4 regions of the Salinicoccus jeotgali genome follow, and region 4 is predicted to be linked to each of the others. Evidence: riboswitches for the same ligand, from Rfam matches in the RefSeq annotation. Region 4 holds a riboswitch; each other region holds the start of a gene.
What was found. A riboswitch is a leader RNA that binds a small molecule or an ion and turns the genes downstream of it on or off. The one in region 4 is predicted to bind S-adenosylmethionine.
Positions count from the first base shown of each region.

Region 1 (6,175 bases), 280 kb from region 4:
TATGTTACTGGTAATCTGAATAAAAAAGGATAGACCCTTCAGTAAAGGGCCTATCGCATATTTTCCACGTATTCCTTAATGGCTTCAGCCTGATTGTACTGGGTGTCTTTTGCACTGTATAGCAGTGTGACATTATGGCCATCGCTTTCTTTCTGGAGTGTTTCGAGGAGCTCTTTGTTCTCTTTGAGCTCTTTGAAATAGTCTTTCTTGAACGTTTCCCATTTGTCCGGATCGTGATTGAACCATTTTCTGAGATCATTTGAAGGAGCGAGTGATTTGTACCATTCATCATGGCCGAGATCTTCCTTTTTGATGCCCCTTGGCCATACCCCATCGACGAGGATACGTTTTCCGTCCTGGGATGAAGGGTCATCATAGACTCTTTTTGTTTTCAACATGATATCACCTCATTATGACTGTGCCCATTATGGTGTGGATGCAAACAAATAAAAAATAAAATGGATATACAATTGAAATTTTTATCCATTTTATTTAATGTATAAAGTAAATGAAGATACGTGGGGGATTACTATGAATATTAAAGGTGTAGATATCGGAGCAGGAATGCCGAAGGTGGTTGTATCCTTCTCGGGTAATTCAAAGAAAATGATTGATGAAGAAATGGAAGCGGCGAGGAGAAATACCAGTGCATTCGATATCCTTGAAATCAGAAGCGATGCATTTGATGCGTTGAGCCGTGAAGACCATGTAGGGATGGTTGAATATATCACGAGTCATATGGCTGGGTATCCGATCATTTATACTTATAGGACATTGAAAGAAGGTGGGAAAGGACAAAAGACGGCAGCTGAATATGAATCACTGCTTGCTGATGTGATGGAACGCTGCAACATCGATATGGTGGATATTGAATTTTTCATGTACGAAGACATCATCGATAACCTCGTCGCACGTGCAAAATCCAAGGGGATAGGCATCATCCTCAGTCAGCATGACTTTCAGGACACTCCCCACTTTGACGAAATGATGGCAACATATCGGGATATGCTCGAAAGCGGAGGAGACATTTTAAAACTGGCCTACCAACCGGGCGGGGGACGTGACGTCCTCAGCATATTGAGTGCAGTCCATGATGCCCGTCAACAGTTTGATTGCAGGGTGGTCGGCATCGCCATGGGGGAACTCGGAAAGATTACTAGGGTGGCCGGCGGAGTTTTCGGTTCATGCCTGACCTACGGTTACATACTTCACAAAGCTGCACCTGGCCAGATTCATGCAGAGGATCTGAAGGAAAACCTTAGGTTGTTTGAGGAAGGTAAATAAAAAAAGTGCCTCGGAAGGGCACTTTACTTGATTATATATTTGATTTCAGGAATTCCTGGACGGATTCAGGCGACTTGGCATCTGCAGAATGCAGGTGGGCGAGCTTCTTGCCATTTTGAAAAACGAGCAGGCTCGGAATCCCCATGACATCATTTTCATCTGCAGCTTCAGGCACATCATCCCGATTCAGCTCATACCAATCAATGTGATTGTATTCTTCCAAGATAGGGTCGATGAACATATTCATACGCGTGCAGTCCGGACACCAGTCCGCGAAAAACTTGATGATGATCTTATCATCACCTTGAATTTTTTGGCTGTAATCATCGTATGCAGTAATCGGCTTCATAATCATACTCCTTTATATATCGATATGTTTCAGTCTACCATCTTTTTTTATAATATGAAATTATGCCAGACCCCAACATCCATGGAAAATTTGAATGAAATATCTTATAATTGAACTATTGGAGGAAATTGATGACTATATTGTATGGATATCCAAAATGTACGACTTGCCGTAAGGCCAAAAACTTCTTGAAAGAGAATGATATCCCTTTTGAGGACATCAATCTCGTGAAAAATCCACCATCTGGAGAAAAAATATCGGAGATGGCTGAGAAATCCGGTAAAAGTTTGAACGAATTCTTTAATTCACGTGGGAAAAAATTCAAGGAGTTGAATCTTAAGACGCGCCTTGATACTTTATCCGACGATGAGAAGCTTAGCTTGCTGGAGGCGGACGGGCTGCTCATAAAACGACCATTACTCTATCGTGAAGAAACCATCCTGCTTGGTTTTAAAGAGGCAGAGTATAGGAGAACTTTTGACATGGATGATTAACCTTGCTTAAATGGCAAAGTATGTGAGAATATATATATGTATAAGAAAAAGGAGGTTTTTATTGTGGCATCACCAAAAGAATTCAAGTATTCAGAAGACCACGAATGGGTCAAGGTGGAAGAGGGCAAAGTAACACTCGGCATCACTGAGTTTGCACAATCAGAACTCGGGGACATCGTATTCGTCGAGCTTCCTGCTGAGGGTGACGATATTACAGTTGGGGAATCATTCGGTAGCGTAGAATCAGTTAAGACTGTATCTGAATTATATGCACCGGTAAGTGGTACAGTAGTAAAAATAAATGAAGAGCTGGAAGATAGCCCTGAACTCGTCAATGAATCTCCTTATGAAGAGGCCTGGATGCTTGTTGTCGAACTTTCCGACGATTCACAGGTCGATAAGCTGATGGATGCGGATGCTTATGATGAAATGGTGGACGCATAGAACACTTGAACTCTGGACAATGTCCAGAGTTTTTTTAAAACCTATCATGAACCAGAGGTGATGGCTGTGCATGTTTCTGATAAAATACTCATTGTAGAGGGAAAAACAGATAAGCACCGCATCAAGGAAGTACTTGTGGAACCTGTACATATAATATGTACGCATGGTACCATGGGAATCTCCAAATTGGATGACATTCTGGAAGAATCGAATGGCTCTGATGTCTATATACTGACCGATTCAGACAACGAAGGAAGAAAGATCAGGCAGTGGTTCAAAAGGCATATTAGCGAGGGCACGCACGTTTATATAGATTCGAATTATGGTGAAGTGAGCCGGTGTCCGCTCGATTATCTGGCGATGCTGCTCGCCCATCATGGATTTTACGTCGATGAAAGACTGCTCATGAAAGGTAAGTTCGAAAATGAAGAAATCCTCCGAAAAAATCGATATAATCAGTCATATTCAAGCTGAAGACACTTTCATCCTTTACTGCTACGCGCCAATTTGCGCCAATTGCAGGATTGCTGAAAAGATGCTGGACGTAGTAGCGGAGATGAAAAGTTTTTCCTATACAGCAGTGGATCTGAATTATGAAAAAGAATTGATTGAAAGATATCAGATCCGCTCTGCACCAGCACTTCTCCTTTTTAAAAATGGGGAGTTGAAGGAAGAAATCTATGCATTTCAATCCGTCCCCCATTTAACTGAAAAATTAGAAGAATTTTTTGTTGACGTCTAGACCGACTGGTGCTATTATGGTTAACAATCGAATAACAAGACTCTTATCAAGAGTGGTGGAGGGAAGTGCCCTATGAAGCCACGGCAACCGTCATTATGACAAGGTGCTAATTCACTAGATCTTAGGATCGAAGATGAGAGGCTGCGGATCATACCAGAAGCCTACTCATTTTTTGAGTAGGCTTTCTTATTTTTATAGGCAGGAGTGGAGCATGATGATAGACATAAAAAAAGCGACCAAGACATTTAAGACTAAAGCCGCAGATATAAAAGCAGTGGATGGGGTAGATCTGCATGTCCGTCAGGGCGAGATATTTGGGGTGATAGGCTACTCTGGGGCTGGGAAGTCCACACTGATCCGGCTGCTCAACGGCCTGGAGCAGCCAACTTCAGGCGATGTGGTGATCAGTGGAGATGCCCTCACCTCGATGACACGCCCTGCACTTCGGAGAAAACGTCAGAAAGTTTCTATGATTTTTCAGCATTTCAATCTTCTCTGGTCGAGGACGGTCGCCGAGAACATCAGTTTTCCGCTTGAAATTGCCGGTGTGCCAAAAAAGGAGCGTGAGAAGAGAGTCGCCGAACTGATTGCTTTGGTCGGACTGACAGGACGTGAAGACAATCATCCGAGCCAGTTGTCTGGGGGCCAGAAGCAACGGGTGGGGATTGCCCGTGCATTATCTAACCGTCCGGAAGTGCTGCTGTGTGATGAGGCGACAAGCGCGCTCGATCCGGAAACGACAGATGAGGTGCTTGAGCTGCTGGTCAGAATTCGGGATGAAATGGACTTGACTATTGTTCTGATTACCCATGAAATGCATGTGATCCGTAAAATCTGTGATAGAGGTGCTGTCATGGAAAACGGTAAGGTAGTTGAAACAGGCCCGATTATAAAATTATTCCAGAACCCTGAACATAGCGTGACGAAACGATTTGTTAAAGACGATATCAATGACGAAGAATCAGCACTGTCTTTTGAAGAGGTAAAAGAGATGTTCCCAGCTTCCAAGATTTTGAAGCTTGGATTTGTCGGGTCCCAGTCCAAGGCGCCTATCGTTTCCCAAGTCATCAAAAAATACAACTTGGACTTGAATATATTATCTGGCAACATCAAACGGACCAATAACGAATCCTACGGTCACCTCTACGTTGCCATAGAAGTAGATGAAGAGAAGTTGGGATTTCTTGGTGAGGAGCTTGCTGAGCACGATGTAACAGTGGAGGTGGAGCAACAATGACGGATTTTGTGACAGCATTCCAGGAAATGATTTCTTTTGAGAATGTCAGATGGGGGAATGTGTGGACGGCTACACAGGAAACTCTCTATATGACGATAGTTTCAACCGCGTTCACCTTTGTCTTCGGCCTGATCCTAGGCATCATCCTATTCTTGTCATCCAAGAAAGAGCATGCAGCAAGTGCACCAATTTATGGCGTAACGGCTTTCCTCGTCAATTTGTTCAGGGCTATACCGTTCATAATATTAATCATATTGCTGATACCATTCACTAAAGTGTTGATGGGTACCATCATGGGCTCCCAAGGTGCCCTGCCGGCGTTGATCATTGGAGCGTCCCCCTTCTATGCAAGGCTTGTGGAAATAGCGCTGAAAGAGATTGACAAAGGTGTAATTGAAGCAGCGGAGTCCATGGGGGCAAGCACTTGGACAATCATCAGGAAAGTGCTCCTGCCGGAATCTCTGCCGGCTTTGATATCAGGAATCACAGTCACAGCGATCATGCTGGTCGGTTCCACTGCCATTGCAGGAGTCATCGGAGCCGGCGGGCTGGGCAACCTTGCCTACATGGTCGGTTTCACTAGAAGCCAGAGTGATGTCACTCTGGTCGCAACGATAATAATATTGGCGATCGTTTTTATCATCCAGTTCATTGGGGATTTCACCGCCAAAACTGTGGATAAAAGATAGCCATCATTATAAATACATTTGGAAAGTAGGAATTAATCATGAAAAAATATCTATTGTTTTTTAGCCTGCTGGCATTTGCAGTTCTCCTGACAGCATGCGGTGGTTCCAAAGATGCCGTTTCAGATGACAGCGAGGAAAGTGCAGAGAATGCTGAAACAAGTGAAAAAGAAGAAACTGAAGAGGCTGGCGGAAAACTCTCGATAGCTGCTTCTCCCGCCCCACACGCCGAAATCCTTGAAAAGGCAGCCAGTCTGCTTGAATCAGAAGGGATCGAACTTGATATTTCAATCGTCAATGACTACACTACCCCAAACCGTCTTTTAGCGGATGAGGAAGTCGATGCAAACTACTTTCAGCACACACCGTATCTTAAAACGGAAAAGGACTCCCATGATTATGATCTAGAAAGTGCAGGGAACATTCATATAGAACCTATGGCCGTCTATTCGAAAGACTATGATGCCCTAGAAGACTTGCCAGAGGGCGCAACCATCCTCGTTTCCAACAACCCGGCTGAAGAGGGGCGTTTCCTGTCATTCTTTGTAGACACAGGACTGATCGAAATCGAAGAAGGCATCGATATTGAAGATGCAACATTTGATGACATCACCAAAAATGAAAAGAATTTCGAATTCAACAATCAGACAGCACCAGAACTGTTGGTTGAAATGTACAATAATAATGAAGCGCCTGCAGTAATCATCAATTCCAATTTTGCGCTTGACGGAGGCTTGAATCCAGTGGATGATTCAATCGCCATTGAAGAGGGCGATTCTCCATATGCGAATTTGGTGGCAGTACGTTCAGGAGATGCAGGACGCGATGATATAAAGAAATTGATTGAAGTGCTGCAAGGGGAGGAAATCAAACAATTTATCGAAGACAACTATGAAGGAGCAGTCATCCCGGCAGAGTAGCCACAGTAGCGACAGCATA
Region 1 covers NZ_AP043830.1:436,581-442,755, forward strand. The annotation lists gene ACZ43I_RS02200 (Mur ligase family protein) at 1-33, shown strand, start outside; gene ACZ43I_RS02205 (DUF488 domain-containing protein) at 51-398, opposite strand; gene aroD (type I 3-dehydroquinate dehydratase) at 532-1,284, shown strand; gene ACZ43I_RS02215 (thioredoxin family protein) at 1,316-1,633, opposite strand; gene ACZ43I_RS02220 (Spx/MgsR family RNA polymerase-binding regulatory protein) at 1,765-2,127, shown strand; gene gcvH (glycine cleavage system protein GcvH) at 2,164-2,571, shown strand; gene ACZ43I_RS02230 (toprim domain-containing protein) at 2,632-3,045, shown strand; gene ACZ43I_RS02235 (thioredoxin family protein) at 2,996-3,313, shown strand; SAM riboswitch class I at 3,354-3,453, shown strand; gene ACZ43I_RS02240 (methionine ABC transporter ATP-binding protein) at 3,528-4,550, shown strand; gene ACZ43I_RS02245 (methionine ABC transporter permease) at 4,547-5,239, shown strand; gene ACZ43I_RS02250 (MetQ/NlpA family ABC transporter substrate-binding protein) at 5,278-6,156, shown strand.
Region 1: it holds a riboswitch for S-adenosylmethionine, as region 4 does, so the genes downstream of both, ACZ43I_RS02240 (methionine ABC transporter ATP-binding protein) here and ACZ43I_RS00710 (O-acetylhomoserine aminocarboxypropyltransferase/cysteine synthase family protein) in region 4, are expected to answer to the same signal.

Region 2 (6,175 bases), 790 kb from region 4:
AAAAATGCAGGTATCAATTCAGCAAGAATATGAAGGGGTATGAGAAGCGGTATGAGTGTCGGGGGAGGTTTAGTTATATGGGAGAAATAATGAACTAGAGGTTTTAAGAAAAAATTATAATGTGAAGAAACAAATGTAAAACTGACATAATAAATAAAAACTACATGATTATTAATCCAAAATCACCTTTTTAGTGACTTTCAAACCGTTATATATGATTATTGCATTTTTACTAAAAATGATTATGAAGCTAATATAGTGTCAGGAAGAGGTGATGCTATGTTTTTTATAATTATTCTTGGAGGTATCTGCGCATCATTTATATATGCTGTAACTGCATCCGATAACATTTCGATTTTATATCGTAGAAGTAGATGTGATTTATGTTTTCAGAGCTTAAAGCCTTATGAGCTAATTCCGGTAATGAGTTTTATTTTGCTTAAGGGAAAATGTTCCTATTGTAAAGGGAAAATCGATAACAGTTTTATAGTCTGTGAAATTTTAGTAATACTTCTTTATTTACTGCCCATTTATTTTAATCTTTCTCTCAAAGACCTCACATTATATTATTTGATGATTACAATTTTGTTGCCGCTTTCAATCTATGATAGAAAAAATTTAAAAATACCAAATCACATGAATCTTATATTTTTAGTTGCTGGACTATTTTTAACAGATCTTTATTATTTAGAACCATTTCAGGACATTTGTATAATTTTAATTTTGCATCTATTCTTTTATTTATTTTCAGAATCAATAGGATATGGCGATATAAAATTGTTTACAGTAATCACTTTGATTACCCCTGTCAACTTCTTTATTTATAGCTTACTTCTTACCTATTTGATTGGAGGGTTATTTGTAATAATACTGCATTTCTATAAAACAAAGTTACCCGTTAAGATCCCTCTGGTTCCATTTATTACTACGGCTATTATACTTTCATTTTTGTTATATGATGATTTGAATTCTATATATTTTGGAGGCTTCCTATAAGAATGTTAATTAAAGAGATGCACTTTTCGGATAAACCAAGAGAACGACTGATGATTTATGGACCTGACAAGCTTACCAACCAAGAATTGCTTGGGATAATCATCAATACCGGCCACAAAGAGGAGTCTAGTATTGGAATTGCAAACAAAATCATAAAGGATATGAAATCTGTTCGTGAACTGCGTGAACTTACCTATCAGGAGTTAATCAGCATTAAAGGTATTGGGGAAGCAAAAGCAATAACAATATTAGCAGTTATTGAACTAGCAATAAGAATGCATACACATTCATTAGAGGAAGATCTTTACATAAAAAGCCCAGATGATGTTAGTAAACTGCTTATGGAAAAAATGAGGTATTATCAACAAGAGCACTTTGTAGTTTTGTATTTATCAACCAAAAATATGATTATTCACCAAGAAACTATGTTTAAAGGGTCTTTGAACACTTCGATAGTACATCCTAGGGAGGTATATAAAGAAGCAATAAAGAGGAGCGCTGCCGCGATAATATGTGTACATAATCATCCTAGTGGTGACCCTTCGCCTTCGAGAGAAGATATCGAGGTTACAAAACGTTTGTATGAGTGTGGGGAAATGATCGGCGTCGACTTTTTAGACCATATAATCATTGGGTCTGGAAAATATATTAGCTTGAAAGAGATGAATGTCATTAAATAGGTAGAAGGGGATGGAAAAATGGGTTTGGATATGTATTTATATCTTGAAGATAATGAAACAAAAGAATTTATAGAATATAGTTATTATAGGAAATTTAACGCTCTTCAAGGCTATTTTGTAGATAATTTTTCCTTAGACAACTGTGGGAAAGTAAAAATTGAATTAAAAGTTGCTAGTAAGTTATATGTTTTACTAAATGAGATTAGATACAATCCCGAAAAAGCTGAGGTTTTGCTCCCTATTCATAAGGGGCCATTTTTCGGTTCATACGAATATGACAAGATTTATCATAACCACATTAATCAAGCTGCATCTGATTTTATCACGCTAAATTTATAGATTATAATCGATTCACTCTTTACTACACATCAAATTGGTAATTTTAACTAAGGATCGAATAGTATGATGGGGAGTTAAGTTTTACATAATAAGGATGTTATTCAGATGATGCTACGCAATATTTCTTAAATAATGGTAGTTCCATAATCCTTTGATAGATTCTATATGTTATTTAGAATCTAGATATCATATTTGTGAGTAAAACAGGGTGATGACATCACCCTGTTTAGAAGTCTTCTTGGTTTGAGATTATCAATATCATGATTTCTATAAATTTTTAAATTATAATTCAAGTATTATTAATATATTGACAATTCTAATAATCTCGAGTAAAGTGATATTCACTCAATTAAATACATTTATCCAGAGAAGTGGAGGGATTGGGCCCTTTGAAGCTTCAGCAACAGGCTATTATGGTACTGTGCTAAATCCTACAAGCGGATGCTTGGCAGATAGATATCTTTAAGCCATTTGCATTTAGCAGATGGCTTTTTGTTTTTAATATAAAAAGGATGTGGTGGCGTGGCTATTGAAATTACCGATGTCTCTAAAGAATATTTCGTTAAAGGAAAAAGGATAGAAGCTCTGAAAAAGACGACGCTCTCCATTCGTGAGGGTGAGATCTTCGGTCTGATTGGCTTTAGTGGCGCAGGGAAAAGTACTCTGTTGCGCCTGATCAATTTGTTGGAACAGCCGACTACCGGCAACATCAATGTTAATGGTACGGATTTGGGCAAGTTGGCAGAGCGAGACTTGCGTGCAAAACGGCAGAAGATCGGGATGATCTTCCAGCAGTTCAATCTGATTGAAACTAAAACTGTATACCAGAACATAGAATTTGTGTTGAAGGCGAGCAGTTATGATAAGAAGAAAGTGCCGTCGCGCATTGAAGAGTTATTGTCGCTTGTGGGCTTGAGCGACAAGATGGACAGCTACCCCAAAAATTTGAGTGGGGGACAGAAGCAGCGTGTCGGCATTGCGCGGGCGCTGGCCAATGAGCCTGAAGTGCTTTTATGTGACGAAGCGACGAGCGCACTCGATCCTGATACGACAAAAACAATTTTGAAACTGCTTAAGAAGATCAATAAGGAGTTCGGGATCACCATTGTATTGATCACCCATGAGATGGAGGTCATAAAAGAGGTTGCTGACCGAGTAGGTGTGATGACGGCAGGGGAAATCGTGGAGATGGATGATGTCTACGCAGTCTTCAGCCACCCGGAGCATAAGGTGACGAAGGGGTTTGTTCAGGATATATACGATTTCACCATCCCGCCGCATATTGAACTGAATAGTGAATCTGAAGTGATCACCATCAAATTCTTGAATGAACATGCAGAAGCGAATTATGTCAATCAGCTCTACCGCCACTTTGATTGCGATATAAGCATCTTGAACGGGCGCATCGAATACATCCAGGATATGCCCCTTGGATTTCTGATGCTCCACATTAAAGGCAGACAGGAAGAAATCGCCAGACTGAAGCAATTCATCGACGACTCAAAAGGAATAGAGAGGGCTGAGATATATGGAAAGATTGATTGAAATTACACCGCTGTTATACCGGGCATTGCTCGAAACGACCCTGATGGTCTCGATATCCATATTCTTTGCGGTGCTGCTTGGACTCCCGCTCGGTATATTGCTGTATGTGACTGCGAATCCGTTGCTCTATAGGATAAAACCACTGAACCAGTTTTTAGGGGCGTTGACGAACGTGATCCGGTCGTTCCCTTTCATCATATTGATTGTAGCGATCATGCCGATTGCGACTTGGCTGACAAACAGCTCCCACGGGCCGGTATTTGCGAGCGTGGCCCTTTCCTTGGCGGCCATCCCGCTATTTGCCAGACTGGTGGAGACAAGCTTCAATGGAGTGGATAAAGGCGTGATTGAAGCAAGCATTGCCGGAGGCGCATCACTCTGGCTGATCATTACGGATGTGTTGGTCCCGGAAGCGAAGCGGGGCATCACCCAGGCGATTACGCTGACGATCATCACCATTGTCGCCTTCAGTGCCACAGCAGGGGTCGTCGGCGGGGGTGGAATCGGAGATCTTGCGATACGATACGGATATTACCGCTATGACACCGTGACGATGATTGCGACTGTCGTCATTCTGATTATAATTGTCCAACTCATCCAGATAATCGGGGACTATTTGAGCCAAAGAGAGGAGAGGAACTGATATGCGTGGGATATTGATATTCCTTGCTTCAACACTTGCAGTCATTATAGGAAGCAGCGCACTGCTCTACGAAGGGGAGGGGGAAGTGATCACCATCGGCGCTTCCACCGGCCCCTACAGTGATATGGTGAACTTTGCATTGAAACCGGCCTTGGAAGAACAGGGCTACACGGTGGAGATTGTTGAGTACACCGACTACATCCAACCGAATAATGCTTTAAATAATGGAGATCTGGATGCGAATCTTTATCAGAACAAATCGTTCATGGCTGACTTCAATAAGGAGAACGGTACGGATTTCCATAATCTCATCCAAGTGCCGACTGCACCTATGGGACTCTATTCCAGCGAGTATGATTCATTGGATGAAATAGAAAACGGCAGTGAAGTGGCGTTGCCTCTGGATCCCGTCAATTCTTCAAGGGGATTCCAGACGCTTATGGATGCTGGTCTGATTGAAGTTGCAGAAGACGCAAATCTACTTGCGATAGAAGAGAAGGATATATTAAAGAACAATAAAAATCTGGAATTCGTCTACCAGGATTCAGGGCAGCTGCCTAGAAGTGTCGATCAGATCGGATTATCGCTCGTGCCGGGGAACTTTGCGCTAGCAAGCGGAATGGATCTGGCCGATGCGCTCCAGCTTGAAGATATGAATGAGAATTACAGGAATCAGATTGTCGTAAATGCTTCAGATAAAGACAGCAAAATGGCAGAGGACCTCATCAATGCAGTTGAGTCGGAACACTTTAAACAGACGATAGACGAGCAGTTCAAAGGATTCGATAAACCAGAAGGAGAATGAAGATGAACAAACTACTCTCAAGTATTCCCGACAGCTATTTTAAGACGGCTATGGCTGGAGAGGTACCATCCGGTCCCCTCCCACTGATCAACCTCGCAGTCGGCATACCGGATGCCGAGACACCAGAACCCATTCTGAAGCGAGCGGCAGAAGCCCTTTACCAACCAGAAAATCAACGGTACGGACAATTCAGGGGGAAACAGTCATTTAAGGATGCGATCATCGATTTCTACAAGCATGAGTACGATGTGGAGTTGGATGAGGACAATATCGCACTGCTGTACGGCACCAAGAGTGCCCTAGTGCAGTTTCCGATGATGTTCATCGAGCCGGGGGAAGGGGTCTATCTGCCTAATCCAGGCTATCCAGATTATGCAGCCGGTGTTGAATTGGCGAAAGGGGTGATCTATGATCTACCGCTTCTTGCAGAAAACGAATATTTGCCGGATTACGATGCGTTAGATGACCAAGAGAAGGCCAATGCGCGGCTGTTATATTTGAATTATCCGTCGAATCCGCTCGGTGCAGTTGCGGACCGAGCATTTTTCGATCGTACGATAGCGCAGTTTAAAGGAACAGGCACCTGCGTAGTACACGATTTTGCCTATGCACCATTTTCATTTGATGGGAAACATCCCAGTATACTCCAGAGTGAAGGCAGCCTCGACTGTGCCATTGAAATTTATTCTCTGTCGAAAGGATTCAACATGTCTGGATTCCGTTCAGGTTTCGCTGTAGGAAACAAAGAAATGATTAGGGCAATCAACACTTATCAGGACCATACACAAACGGGTATGTGGGGTGTGGTGCAGGAGGCATCTATTGCGGCACTCCAACATGCTGAAGATATTCTGCCCGTACAGAAGGATACCTTCTCCACAAGGAGCCGTCTGGTTACAGGAGCGTTATTGGATATGGGTATTCCAATCAATCCGATTAAAGGGGGGATATTCGGCTGGATCCATGTGCCGGAAGGGTTTGACGGTGAGACGTTTAAGGCTTACCTGCTCCATGAATGCTCCATCCTTGTCACTCCAGGAATTCCATTCGGCTCGCGCGGAAAATACTACATCCGCATATCCCTAGCTGTAGATGACGCCGAGCTGCGGGAAGTGATTGAGCGCTTCAGAGCGATTCAAAATTTATGGAAAAATGACATTTTACATT
Region 2 covers NZ_AP043830.1:945,873-952,047, forward strand. The annotation lists gene ACZ43I_RS04735 (prepilin peptidase) at 280-996, shown strand; gene radC (RadC family protein) at 999-1,676, shown strand; gene ACZ43I_RS04745 (hypothetical protein) at 1,695-2,015, shown strand; SAM riboswitch class I at 2,372-2,474, shown strand; gene ACZ43I_RS04750 (methionine ABC transporter ATP-binding protein) at 2,538-3,560, shown strand; gene ACZ43I_RS04755 (methionine ABC transporter permease) at 3,544-4,203, shown strand; gene ACZ43I_RS04760 (MetQ/NlpA family ABC transporter substrate-binding protein) at 4,205-5,008, shown strand; gene ACZ43I_RS04765 (aminotransferase class I/II-fold pyridoxal phosphate-dependent enzyme) at 5,005-6,175, shown strand, end outside.
Region 2: it holds a riboswitch for S-adenosylmethionine, as region 4 does, so the genes downstream of both, ACZ43I_RS04750 (methionine ABC transporter ATP-binding protein) here and ACZ43I_RS00710 (O-acetylhomoserine aminocarboxypropyltransferase/cysteine synthase family protein) in region 4, are expected to answer to the same signal.

Region 3 (6,175 bases), 960 kb from region 4:
CTTTTTCTTGAACTTTTTGAATGTTTTATGCGCTTTTTCAATTTTCTTGTCAATATCTGCTTTATTCTCTTTTTTCACCCTGTCGATTTCCTGACCTGTTGCAGGGTTCAGTACAATGATTTCTTCAGACATAAATGATTGCCTCCCATTAAATAGAACGCCGATTGTAAAATTAAGCTAGACACCTAAAAAGGGTCACGCGTGATACACTCAAAATGAGTTTTCCGACCAAAGAAAATCATAGGAGTGATCACGCATGACCTACACCCATATTACCACGGACGAGCTAGTAATCATAGAAGCCTATTTCCATCAAGAGACCCCGACTTCACAGATTGCGAAACGGATTGGGCGTGCCCGTCAGACGGTCCATAATGTCATCGCATATCTCAAGGACGGGCACACTGCGCTGGAGTATTATCGGCGCTATAAGGAAAACAAAAGCCGGTGTGGTAGAAAACGGATTGTTCTACCGACCGATCAGCAGAAACATGTTGAAAAGCAGGTGGCGCAAGGCTGGACACCGGATGTGATTGTCGGTCGGCAGGAGATGCCAATTGACTGCTCGGGCCGTACACTGTATCGAATGTTCAAACGAAAAACCTTTGATGTAGCCACACTGCCGATGCAAGGCAAGCGAAAACCAAATGGCCATCAGGAACGCCGGGGCAGACAGGCCTTCAGGCGAAACATCTCTGAAAGAACAACTGACTACCCGGCGTTCAATGAAGAATTCGGCCATCTCGAGGGAGATACCATCGTCGGTGTCCGCCACAAGAGTGCCGTCATCACGCTGGTTGAACGCCTATCTAAGGTCATTATCACCTTGAAGCCTGAAGGCCGGACGGCACAGGCAATCGAGTCTGCCATCAATACGTGGTGTCAAGAGATGCCCAGAAACCTGTTCAAGTCCATCACTTTCGACTGTGGTAAGGAATTCTCCAACTGGCAATCGATGAGCAACCAGAACGATCTGTCCATCTACTTTGCCGACCCAGGGACACCGTCTCAACGGGGATTGAATGAACATTCCAATGGCCTGCTCAGAAAGGATGGACTGCCCAAAGACATGGATTTCAACACGGTCGATCAGATATTTGTCTCGTCTGTCGCTTCAAGAAGAAACCACATACCGAGAAAATCATTGAACTACCGGACACCATTGGAAGTCTTTTTGAGTTACATGGGTGAAAAGGAACTGTCTAGCTTATTTTGACAAACGAAAGAATAAAAGCCTTATAAGAAAATTATAAGGCTTTCAGTCCATCAAAACAAAAGTTTCGCTTATGGATTCAGTTGGAATATCGCTTCTGCAATTTCATCCAGGTCTTTAACCGTATACTGGAACCGGCCGTGGAAGACATATTTCATGAAGAAATTTTCAAGTTCCTCCTCGCCCACCAATACTTTTATGGAAGGGTCATTGGAGTAGTTCGCGATGGAATAGTTGCCGTTGTCTTCAGGGTTGAAGTAGATGATCGGCACAACGTCGTACTGGAGCTTGAAGATATTCTTGAGTTTTTCAGCAGAGATTTTAGTTTCTTCGATCGTTTCATTATAATGGTTGACTGCCACATTCTGCTCATTTCCCTTTTCGAATATCAACGTCTGTTCTTTTGCCTTGTCAATATCCAGAAGATCAAAGAAATGTTCTACATAAGGCAACTGTTCAAAATTCTCTTCATTGACACCATGCAGTATATGCCCACTCCAATATTTGGAGTCGATCAAATAGATGCCCGTCCGCGTAAGTACCAGATGATCGATTTTACGGGTGTTCGTGTAATTGCGTGAAGGCAGATACACATTGGAGAGTATGTACATATCCGTCTCCCTGATCTTTTCATCTGCCACAAGGCGGTCCTTCAGCTGTATGAGCGATAGATCAGTCAAGTACTCTCCCTTGTCTACAGTAAACTGGCGCAGGCTTGAAAGTTTATTGTTGAGCAATGTCGTTTCTTCATGATATTTTTCATTGACTGACGACAATTTCTCTTCATGTTCCTGGCGCTCGGCTGCATTATCAGCCTCATATTGTTCGACCAGTGCATCCTTCTCTTTATCATACTCCTCCCGGAGCGTATTCACTTTACCTCTATTCCTGAAATAATAGACCAGGAACGCAATTGCAACGATAAGAAGTAGAATTGCCACCACGATGAATATCGGATTGGTAAAAATATCTGTATTCATGGACTTTCCTCAATTCCTTTCCTGTTTGACTTTCCCGTCTTAATTAAGACTCCGTTCATTATACCGGAAATGCTATATCTTTACATAGAAAAAGTGAGCTTTTCAGGGAAAATAATGCACATGCATCTAAATATCCCGGATTAGCGTACTTATGTAATTTAGCCCCCTGTTTCATAGGGGGCTATCCATTTATTTCATCGTGACACTCTCAAGTTCTGTCTTTATGGCAGCGGCCTTATCAATCTTCTCCCATGGGAATTCAGCATCGTTACGGCCGAAATGGCCGTAGCTCGCCGTCGCTTTATATATCGGGCGCTTTAGGTCAAGCATATCTATGATGCCGTCAGGCGACAAGTTGAATTGCTTCCTTATAACCGCAACGATATCCGACTCACTATATTCAGAGGTTCCAAATGTATCTACTGAGATCGAGACCGGTTCGCTGACCCCTATCGCATAAGCCAGTTGAATTTCACATTTCGCGGCAACTTTCGCCGCCACGATGTTTTTTGCGATATAGCGCGCAGCATAGGCTGCAGAACGGTCGACTTTAGTCGGGTCTTTACCGCTGAAAGCCCCTCCACCATGGCGGGCATATCCTCCGTATGTGTCGACGATGATCTTGCGTCCAGTCAACCCTGCATCACCTTGAGGACCTCCGATGACGAAACGGCCCGTCGGGTTGATGATGTAACGTGTGTCTGCGTCAAGCAGTTCTTCAGGCACCACCTCACGGATGACATGGTTAATGAGATCTTCGCGGATCTTTTCCGTCTCCACTTCTTCATGGTGCTGTGAAGAAATGACGATGGTATCGATTCTCTTTACATTATTTTCCTCGTCGTACTCCACCGTCACCTGAGTCTTACCATCCGGTCGCAGATAATTGATGATCTCTTCTTTACGTACATCCGTCAACCGCTTGGCAAGCTGATGTGCCAAGGCGATCGGCAGCGGCATGAACTCCTCTGTCTCATCGCACGCAAAACCAAACATCAGACCTTGATCGCCTGCCCCTGTTGAAATGGTTGACGAATCGCGCGTTTCAAAAGCGTCATCAACACCTTGGGCGATATCTTCAGACTGTTCATCAATTCCCGTCAGTACTGACATCGTCTTATAGTCATAACCATATTTAGCACGGATATAGCCGATATCTTTGACTGTTTCCCTGACGATTTTAGGAATATCTACATAAGTATTTGTACTTATCTCTCCAACAATCAGTGCCATACCAGTATTGACCACCGTCTCGCAGGCCACCCTGGCATTTTTATCACCTTTCAGTATCTCATCAAGTATCGCATCGGAAATTTGGTCTGCAATCTTGTCGGGATGACCTTCAGTAACAGATTCCGAAGTGAAAAGTCTACGCTCTGCCATTAACTTTATCTCCTTTAAGTATATTAGCTATCTCCCACTGCAAAAAAATAGAGCCTTTTTCTCCATAAGACGAGAAAAGGCTCCGCTCTTCCCCTTATCGATCAGAATCACTTCTGCATCCTTTAGCACCTTTCTTCAGTAAAGAGGTTGCTGGGCTTCATCGGGTATGTTCCCTCCACCGGCTCTTGATAAGAGATAACTTAACCTATAATATACTAGATGAGAGGTTTCAAATCAAGCCATTCTTGTTTGATATTTATTATGTCACCTCAATTATGAATGTGTTATACTAATTCATGAAAAGCTTCATCTATGCATAATCTATAAAACGGGGGCATAAACAATGGTAAACCATTCCGAGTTAATTCAAAATCTCGTGTCGAAGGATGCGGCACACATTCAACTCCCCACTTCCCAACTTGTCGAAAAATCTTTGGAAAGAGGAGAGGGAAAACTGACCAATACGGGGGCTTTGCGTGCAGAAACCGGAAAGTATACCGGCAGAAGTCCTAAGGATCGCTTCATCGTCGAAGATGACACTTCCAGGGACAAGGTTGATTGGGGAGAAGTCAACCAGCCAATTTCCGAAGAAGTCTTCAACAACCTCTTTGCGAAAGTCGTCGACTATCTCGATAAGAAGGAAGAAGTCTTTATCTTCAACGGGCACGCAGGTGCTGACGAGGCAACCAGCCTTGATCTTAGAGTAATAAATGAATACAGCTGGCACAATATGTTTGCCCGCACCATGTTCATCAGACCGGAAACGAAAGAAGCGGCTCTTAACATCAATCCTGACTTCACCATCGTATCCGCCCCGACATTCAAGGCAGACCCTGAAGTCGATGGTACCAAATCGGAAACGTTCATCATCGTTTCCCTCGAAAAAGGCATAATCCTCATCGGCGGTACGGAGTATGCTGGTGAAATGAAGAAATCCATCTTCTCGGTCATGAATTATCTGCTTCCAGAACAAGGAGTCATGAGCATGCATTGCTCTGCCAACGTCGGTGAGAATAAGGATGTTGCACTGTTCTTTGGCCTTTCAGGCACCGGAAAGACGACATTGTCTGCAGATGCGCAACGGGAACTGATTGGTGACGATGAGCACGGATGGAATGAAAATGGTGTGTTCAATATCGAAGGTGGCTGCTATGCCAAAACGATCAATCTATCTGCTGAAAAGGAACCAGAAATCTACCAGGCAATCCGCTTCGGAACGGTTCTGGAAAACGTGGCAGTAGATGAAGAAGGCACTCCGGACTATGATGATAATTCATTGACTGAGAATACACGTGCAGCTTATCCGCTTGATTACATCGACAATGCACGCATCCCTTCAGTGGCAGGCCACCCGAATACGATTATATTCCTGACTGCTGATGCATTCGGCGTGTTGCCTCCCATCTCTAAGCTGACTAAGTCACAGGCCATGTATCATTTCCTAAGCGGCTTCACTTCCAAACTTGCAGGTACAGAGCGCGGCGTCACTTCTCCGCAGCCTGTCTTCTCTACATGCTTTGGTTCTCCATTCCTGCCGCTTCATGCGACAACTTACGCGAATATGTTGGGTGACCTCATCGATAAGCATAACGTCAATGTCTACCTCGTAAACACCGGTTGGTCCGGAGGAGAATACGGCGTCGGCAAGCGTATGGATCTCAAATATACGCGTTCCATGGTAAGGCGCGCCATCAGTGGAGAACTTGTCCTCAATGATTTCGAAGAAGATTCCGTTTTTGGTCTAAGTATACCGGTTTCTGTACCTGGTGTACCGAAGGAGATATTGAATCCGCGCAATACATGGGTATCCGAAGAAGCATATGATGAAAAAGCGAAGCAACTGAAGGAATCATTCATCGAGAACTTCAAAAAGTTCAGTAAAGATTCCGAACATATCGCACAAAAAGGTGGCTTCACAGTCTGATGAAGCTGCCTGCACCATAATAAAAGATCAGGTCGCATTGCGACCTGATCTTTTATTTGTCATCTGGAATGCTCAACTGAAAAAGCCATCAGTTCTACTGATTTCATATATGTAGTGGATGCACGGGTCATCAAGCAGGAAACTCCGCTTTTCTTCTGGCACTGCCTCTATCGAAGGGTAGACGACAGGGCCATAAGTTTCCATGTATTCACATTTGAAGAAAAGGTCATCGACGATGCCGAAGTAGACTCCTTTTTTGAATGGTTGGGTGCCATGTACAGTATATGCCCCCATATACTTGAGTTCGGCGAGGCTCGCGCCCGTCTCTTCAAACACTTCCCGTTGCAATGCTTCTCTGAGCGTCTCACCATCTTCCAACTTGCCACCCGGGAATTCAATGCCGCGGACCTTATGTTCTGTGAATAGATATTTTCCATCCATCTTGCAGATTCCCAGCACATGGTCTGCATCTTCTGCACTATTTGGGTCAAAAGTGACCTTGCGTTCATGATGATCTGTAAATTCCAGCATTGCATCCTCTCCAAATCGATTTTGAGTCTTAAATTTGATTAAATCCAGTGTACCTTATATTATGGAAGTTATAAATAAAAGAGCGGTGATAACAAATGAAATCAATCCTTCTATCCATGATTCGTTTTTACCAGAAGGCCATCT
Region 3 covers NZ_AP043830.1:1,476,002-1,482,176, forward strand. The annotation lists gene ACZ43I_RS07395 (NAD-dependent succinate-semialdehyde dehydrogenase) at 1-132, opposite strand, end outside; gene ACZ43I_RS07400 (IS30 family transposase) at 257-1,216, shown strand; gene ACZ43I_RS07405 (nuclease-related domain-containing protein) at 1,285-2,193, opposite strand; gene metK (methionine adenosyltransferase) at 2,383-3,576, opposite strand; SAM riboswitch class I at 3,668-3,771, opposite strand; gene pckA (phosphoenolpyruvate carboxykinase (ATP)) at 3,920-5,500, shown strand; gene ACZ43I_RS07420 (NUDIX domain-containing protein) at 5,573-6,031, opposite strand; gene yidD (membrane protein insertion efficiency factor YidD) at 6,127-6,175, shown strand, end outside.
Region 3: it holds a riboswitch for S-adenosylmethionine, as region 4 does, so the genes downstream of both, metK (methionine adenosyltransferase) here and ACZ43I_RS00710 (O-acetylhomoserine aminocarboxypropyltransferase/cysteine synthase family protein) in region 4, are expected to answer to the same signal.

Region 4 (6,175 bases):
TGAAGCATCTAATGACATCAGAACCAACAAGTCATCGAGGAAAAAGAAACCTAATACAGCCACGGAAACAGTTAAAGCAGCGGCAATATACATCGCTTGGTTCACTGTGTGATTCACTTCATCTTTCAGGCCAGCACCTAACAGTTGTGCAACAATCGCTGTAACGGCTAAAAGAACGCCATTGATCCCAGTGGAAACAGGGGCCCAAAAGCTAGAACCAATTGCCACCCCTGCCAAGTCAGCCACCCCTGCCCTTCCCGACATCATCGTATCGACCAAGTTCATGGAATATAGCAGCACCTGTGTTATCAGTATCGGCCATAATATCGTGATGAATTGCTGCCACATTTCTCTTTTAGATTCTGTATGATACATTCCGTCACTCCTCAACTCTCCATTAATCCACTATTTGTACAGCAGACGCTTTCCACCAACCTATAGAACCATTCCTGCAACAAATCCGGCAATGAGGACTGGGATATTAAGGAAAACGAAGGTGGGTACACAAGTGTCCCATATATGATTGTGCTGGCCATCTGCACTTAACCCTGCCGTCGGGCCAAGTGTCGAATCGGAAGCAGGTGAGCCTGCGTCTCCAAGAGCACCAGCGGTGCCAATGATTGCAATAATGGCAGTAATCGATAGTCCAAGTTCCATCCCCATCGGAATAAAAATGCTTGAGATGATCGGTATTGTAGCAAATGATGATCCTATCCCCATAGTGACGACAAGTCCAACGAGAAGCATCGAAATGACTATCAGGACTTTTTGGTCTTCCAATGCACCTGCGATGCCATCAACCAATGAATTGACATGTCCGGTTTCTGATATGACAGACGCAAATCCATTTGCTGCAAGCATTACAATGCCGATATACGCCATCATTTTAATGCCGGACACCAATTCATCATCAAGCTGTTGCCATTTGAACTGGAAAGATAAGAAGAAGACCATTATTCCAGCCAACGCCCCAAATATCATGGAATCGGTCATTATTTGAACACTGAATGTTATAATGATTGCGATTATCGCAATGGTTATGGTCTTGCTGTTGATTTGTTTAGGTGTGTCGTCACCAATTTCAATCGTTTTATAATAACGGCGTTTCCTATAGAAGAACAGTGCCACTGCCAGCCCTGCTACAAAGCCAGCCGCCGGTATAATAAGCGCAGGAGCGACTTCGCTAAAAGCAATGTCCACCCCTGCTGATTGGAACCCGGTCACGATGGTATTCTGGAATATTTGTCCAAACCCGATCGGCAGTACAACATAGGGAAAAGTCAATCCGAAAGTCAAAACGACTGCGATGAGACGACGGTCAAATCCAAGTTCATTCATCAGACTCAACAAAGGTGGGATTAATATGGGGATAAAGGCAATATGTACCGGAATCAAGTTCTGACTCATTATGGAGATTGCCAACAAAGCAAAAACAATCGACACTTTGGCGACAATCCGTGCTTTCTTGGATTGCTCTTTTTTCAAGGTTCTGATGATGAAACCCACCAGCACTTCAGTGATGCCGCTATAGGCGATTAAAGCTGCAAATCCGCCAAGCAATGCATAGCTCAATGCTATTTCTGCACCACCAACGATTCCTTCCGTAAAAATGCTGATAACCTCTCCATACCCCATACCGGCCACAAGTCCACCAGCAAGCGCGCCTATGAAAAGGGCCAATACTACGTTCAATCTGAAGAGGCTCAATAATATCATTACCAGTACTGCTATAAGGACTGCGTTCACAATCAGACACCTTCCGTTCTTTGGGATTTATAATATTGTAATACTAAAGAGTGGCCAAAGTTTTGTCAATGTTTGTATATAGCCACACTTTTGTAAATGTAGCTTAAAATTATGGTGGGAGTTCTTATGTTTAGGTGGATTGTCTACCGGGAACTTAATAGGAATTATGTAAATGGATCGGAGGAAATTTCATGAAACCATTCATTAGACTCTATAAAGATCAGGATGTCTTCCAACAGGCCGTAGACACGCTTATCAATAACGATGTAAATCGCAGTGATATCTATATCCTTTCATATGATTATGATTATACCAAGGAAATTGTCAGCAAGATGGGCATCAACACAGCCGGTGTCATTGAAATGGGAGTCAAAGAAAGTATAAAAGCTACTTTAGAAGACAAGGATACAACCATGAGAAAACAGTTCCAGGATTTCGGTTTCAGCGAAGATGAAGCCGAGCGTTATGCAACTAGTTCCAATGAGGGGGAGACAGTTTTAATCGTGACAAATAATACCGATCTGGAAAAGTATCTAGACTGATGTGTAGAGGCCGCCTTTATTGAAAGCGGCCTCTACTTCTACATCCCTCGTCTTTGAACAGCTTAACTAAAGCTCCCGCTGATCCTAGACGGTTCCTAGGAAATAAGTTTCAGTCCTACAACGGCAGAAATAATCAATAGTATAAACAATATGCGACGCCAATCCCTAGATTCTCCGAAGAAGAACATTCCAAGAAGTGCCCCTCCTGAAGCTCCTATCCCTGTCCACACTGCATATGTCATTCCCATCGGCAATGTTTCCAGTGCGACTGCCAGAAAGAAGAAAGACAGGCCAAAGCATAGGAGAAGGAGCAACAAGGCAGGAAGCGATTTGTCCTTATGCAATTTATTGATAGATAGCACACCACATACTTCAAACATTCCGGCAACTATAAGTGATATCCACGCCATACTAATCCCCCTGCCTTTCCTTGTCATCTGTAACTATCTTCAAACCTATTACACCCACCAATATTAATGAAATCAAAGTGATCTTCAATGGTATAAAGGGCGCCCCAAATAAGATGATTTCAGAGAGCACAGTCCCAAATGCACCCAGTCCTACAAAAACCGCATAGACTGTACCTACAGGTAGATATTCCCCCGCATTAATCATCAAGTAGAAACTGACAAAAATTGCAATGCCTGTAAACAGCCAATGATACCATGAAGTTGAATGGGTCAAACCAATCACCCAACCCACTTCAAAAACACTCGCAATAAATACTTTTATCCATTGTATATTCATCATTCTCCTCCTAGTCCGTAAAAAAAGCCTGGGAGAAAATAGATTTCTCTCCCAGGCTTTTATCCCTCCGTGTCATGATCCGCTCATGCGCCATCTCTTGGACCAGTCCCATTTAGATGGCGGAACCCTAGACGGCTTCATATGAATTTAATGTAAAGTTTAACTGGTTTCCTAGAGATTTTCAAGCGCACGAGCTTTGGAGTCATTCACTTTGCAGCTATATCGTCGATATTTTTAGCGCTTCCACGGGAGACCATCCATAAATCTGGTAATGTCTTCAAAGAGTGTTTCCTGTTCCCGGCTACGAGTCATGAGATGGCTTGTATCTGAATATCCTTTGATATGTTTCTCATCGATCTGCAGTTCATCATAAATCTGCTGCGCACTATGTCTATAGGATTCAGCGTCCTTCTCACCGTATTTTATCGATACGGGCACATCGATTTCCGTTAACCGTCCATGTACTTCATCCATCATTATTTTGAAATCTTTTAGACCTTCCATAGGCGCTTCTTCAATTTCCTTAACCTTTTCTTCTATCTCTTCATCCGAATGCCCAACGAACTTCATGAAATTCCGCGTGTAATCTATCAATCTTCTGTTGATGCCATCACTATCCTTATCCATAGGCACCGACATCGCCACTATTCCTTTTATGTCTTCAAGCTCTTCGCCCGCTTTCAAGGAAAGGAGTCCCCCAAGAGAGACACCAGCAACCGCAATTTCGTCATGGCCATCTTTCTTGAGGTTATCATAAGCTTTTTCTACATCTTGCCACCAATCTCGAGGACCAACTTCCGCCATTGCATCGGGACCCGTGCCATGTCCTGCCAGACTGGGCGCCAATACCGTATAGCCTTCATTCTTCAAATGTTCTGCTAAGGTTTTCACATCTCTTACTGTACCCGTAAAAGAATGCAATAGGATGATCGCTCTATAACCACCTTCATGATATATAGGAGCAGGTTTGACAATCTTCATGCTCATTCCCCTTTTCGTTATTTTATTTCGTTTTCCTTATTAGGAACTCTACCAAACATTTTTAAAGTTTTTTAAAATATTTGACAATTAAATACTGACTATAGTATTATAGCTTTTAATTCAATATTCACTTATCAAGAGCGGTGGAGGGATTGGCCCTATGAAACCCGGCAACCTTTTAAGTAAGGTGCTAAATCCAACAGGCATGTCCTGAAAGATGAGCGACTCGAGAGTCTCCCTTTATCTTTGGGCAGACTCTTTTTTAATTTTAATATATTATCTGGAGGTATGGAAATGTCGGAACACTATCGTTTTGAAACAAAGCAATTGCATGCAGGCCAAGAAGTCGATACGGACACCAAATCACGCGCGCTCCCAATCTATCAAACCACTTCTTATGTATTCGATGATACTAAGCACGCGGCCGATCTATTCGGTCTTCAGGATGCCGGCAACATATATACGCGCATCATGAACCCTACGACTGCAGCCCTTGAAACACGGGTTTCCGATCTTGAAGGCGGGGTTGCAGGCTTGGCTGTCGCGTCAGGCATGGCTGCCATCACCTATGCCATCCAAGGTGTTGCTGGTAACGGAGACCATATCATTTCAACGACTAGCCTATATGGAGGCACACACACCCTATTCAGCCATACCTTCACGAAATTCGGCATCGAGACAAGTTTTGTCGACACAAAGAATCTTGACAATGTTTCACGTGAAATTAAAGATAATACAAAAGCGATATTCATTGAAACAATCGGCAATCCTGAGGGCAATATAGAGGATATTGAAGCATTGGCTCAGATTGCTTCAACTCATGGCCTCCCTCTCATCGTCGATAATACATTTGCCACACCTTACCTTTGCCGTCCACTTGAGCACGGAGCCAATGTTGTTGTCCATTCTGCAACTAAATTCCTCGGCGGACATGGCACCTCTATAGGCGGGGTGATTGTGGACGGCGGGAATTTCAATTGGAACAACGGCAAATTCCCGGGGCTTACTGAACCTGACGACTCATACCACGGGCTTGTTTTTACCGAAGCATTCGGCCCGGCCGCTTACGTGTTCAAACTTCGAACTACGTTATTACGTGATACAGGCGCTGCGATATCCCCCTTCAATGCATTTCTACTGATACAGGGCATCGAAACATTATCCTTGAGGATGGAGAGACATGTTGAAAATGCAGTAGTGGTAGCAGAATACCTCGAAGCTCATGAAAAAGTACAATGGGTGGACTATGCGGGGCTTAAATCCAGTAAATATAACGCTCTGCAGAAAAAATATCTTCCAAAGGGCGCCTCCGCCATATTCACTTTCGGTGTGACGGGAGGGTATGAAGCTGGAAAACGTTTCATTGAATCTTTGGAGCTCTTCTCCTTACTCGCTAACGTCGGCGATGCAAAATCTCTGGTGATCCATCCCGCTTCAACGACACACTCGCAACTCGACGAATCTGAACAGTTGAAAGGCGGCGTCAGACCTGAAGCCATCCGAGTATCTATAGGGTTGGAACACATCGATGATATCATCGGTGACCTCGAAAAAGCTCTGGATGCGATTTAAATGCCTATAAAAATAATCGAAGGTCTACCTGTCAGGGAACACTTGCACAATGAAAATGTCTATACTATAGAAGAGCATCGTGCACATACTCAAGATATTCGCCCACTACGCATTCTCATTCTGAATCTGATGCCTAAAAAAGAAGAGACGGAGTTACAGCTTCTCCGTCTCTTAGGCAATACGCCACTGCAGATCGATGTGGATTTCATGCATATGAACAGCCATATCAGTAAGAACACACACACCAGCCACCTTCAAAAGTATTATCACACATTCAGGGAAATAACTGACAGGCGGTATGACGGTATGATTGTGACCGGCGCGCCAGTCGAAAAACTAGATTTTCACGAAGTGGATTATATAGACGAACTGCGCGATATGATGAAGTGGTCCGAAACTCATGTATTTTCAAGATTCTTCATCTGTTGGGGAGCTCAATTCGCATTGAACCATTATTTTGGCATTCAGAAGTTTTTGCTTTCAGACAAACTGTTCGGTGTATTCGACTATGATAACCTCAAACCTGGTCACCCCTTACTGAGAGGGTTTGATGATGTCTACCGGGTCCCTCAATCCAGGCATGCTCA
Region 4 covers NZ_AP043830.1:154,398-160,572, reverse strand. The annotation lists gene ACZ43I_RS00740 (MATE family efflux transporter) at 1-375, opposite strand, end outside; gene ACZ43I_RS00735 (Na+/H+ antiporter family protein) at 436-1,749, opposite strand; gene ACZ43I_RS00730 (YflT domain-containing protein) at 1,938-2,288, shown strand; gene ACZ43I_RS00725 (DMT family transporter) at 2,384-2,698, opposite strand; gene ACZ43I_RS00720 (DMT family transporter) at 2,700-3,035, opposite strand; guanidine-I (ykkC/yxkD leader) riboswitch at 3,082-3,177, opposite strand; gene ACZ43I_RS00715 (alpha/beta hydrolase) at 3,270-4,016, opposite strand; SAM riboswitch class I at 4,145-4,240, shown strand; gene ACZ43I_RS00710 (O-acetylhomoserine aminocarboxypropyltransferase/cysteine synthase family protein) at 4,311-5,588, shown strand; gene ACZ43I_RS00705 (homoserine O-succinyltransferase) at 5,589-6,175, shown strand, end outside.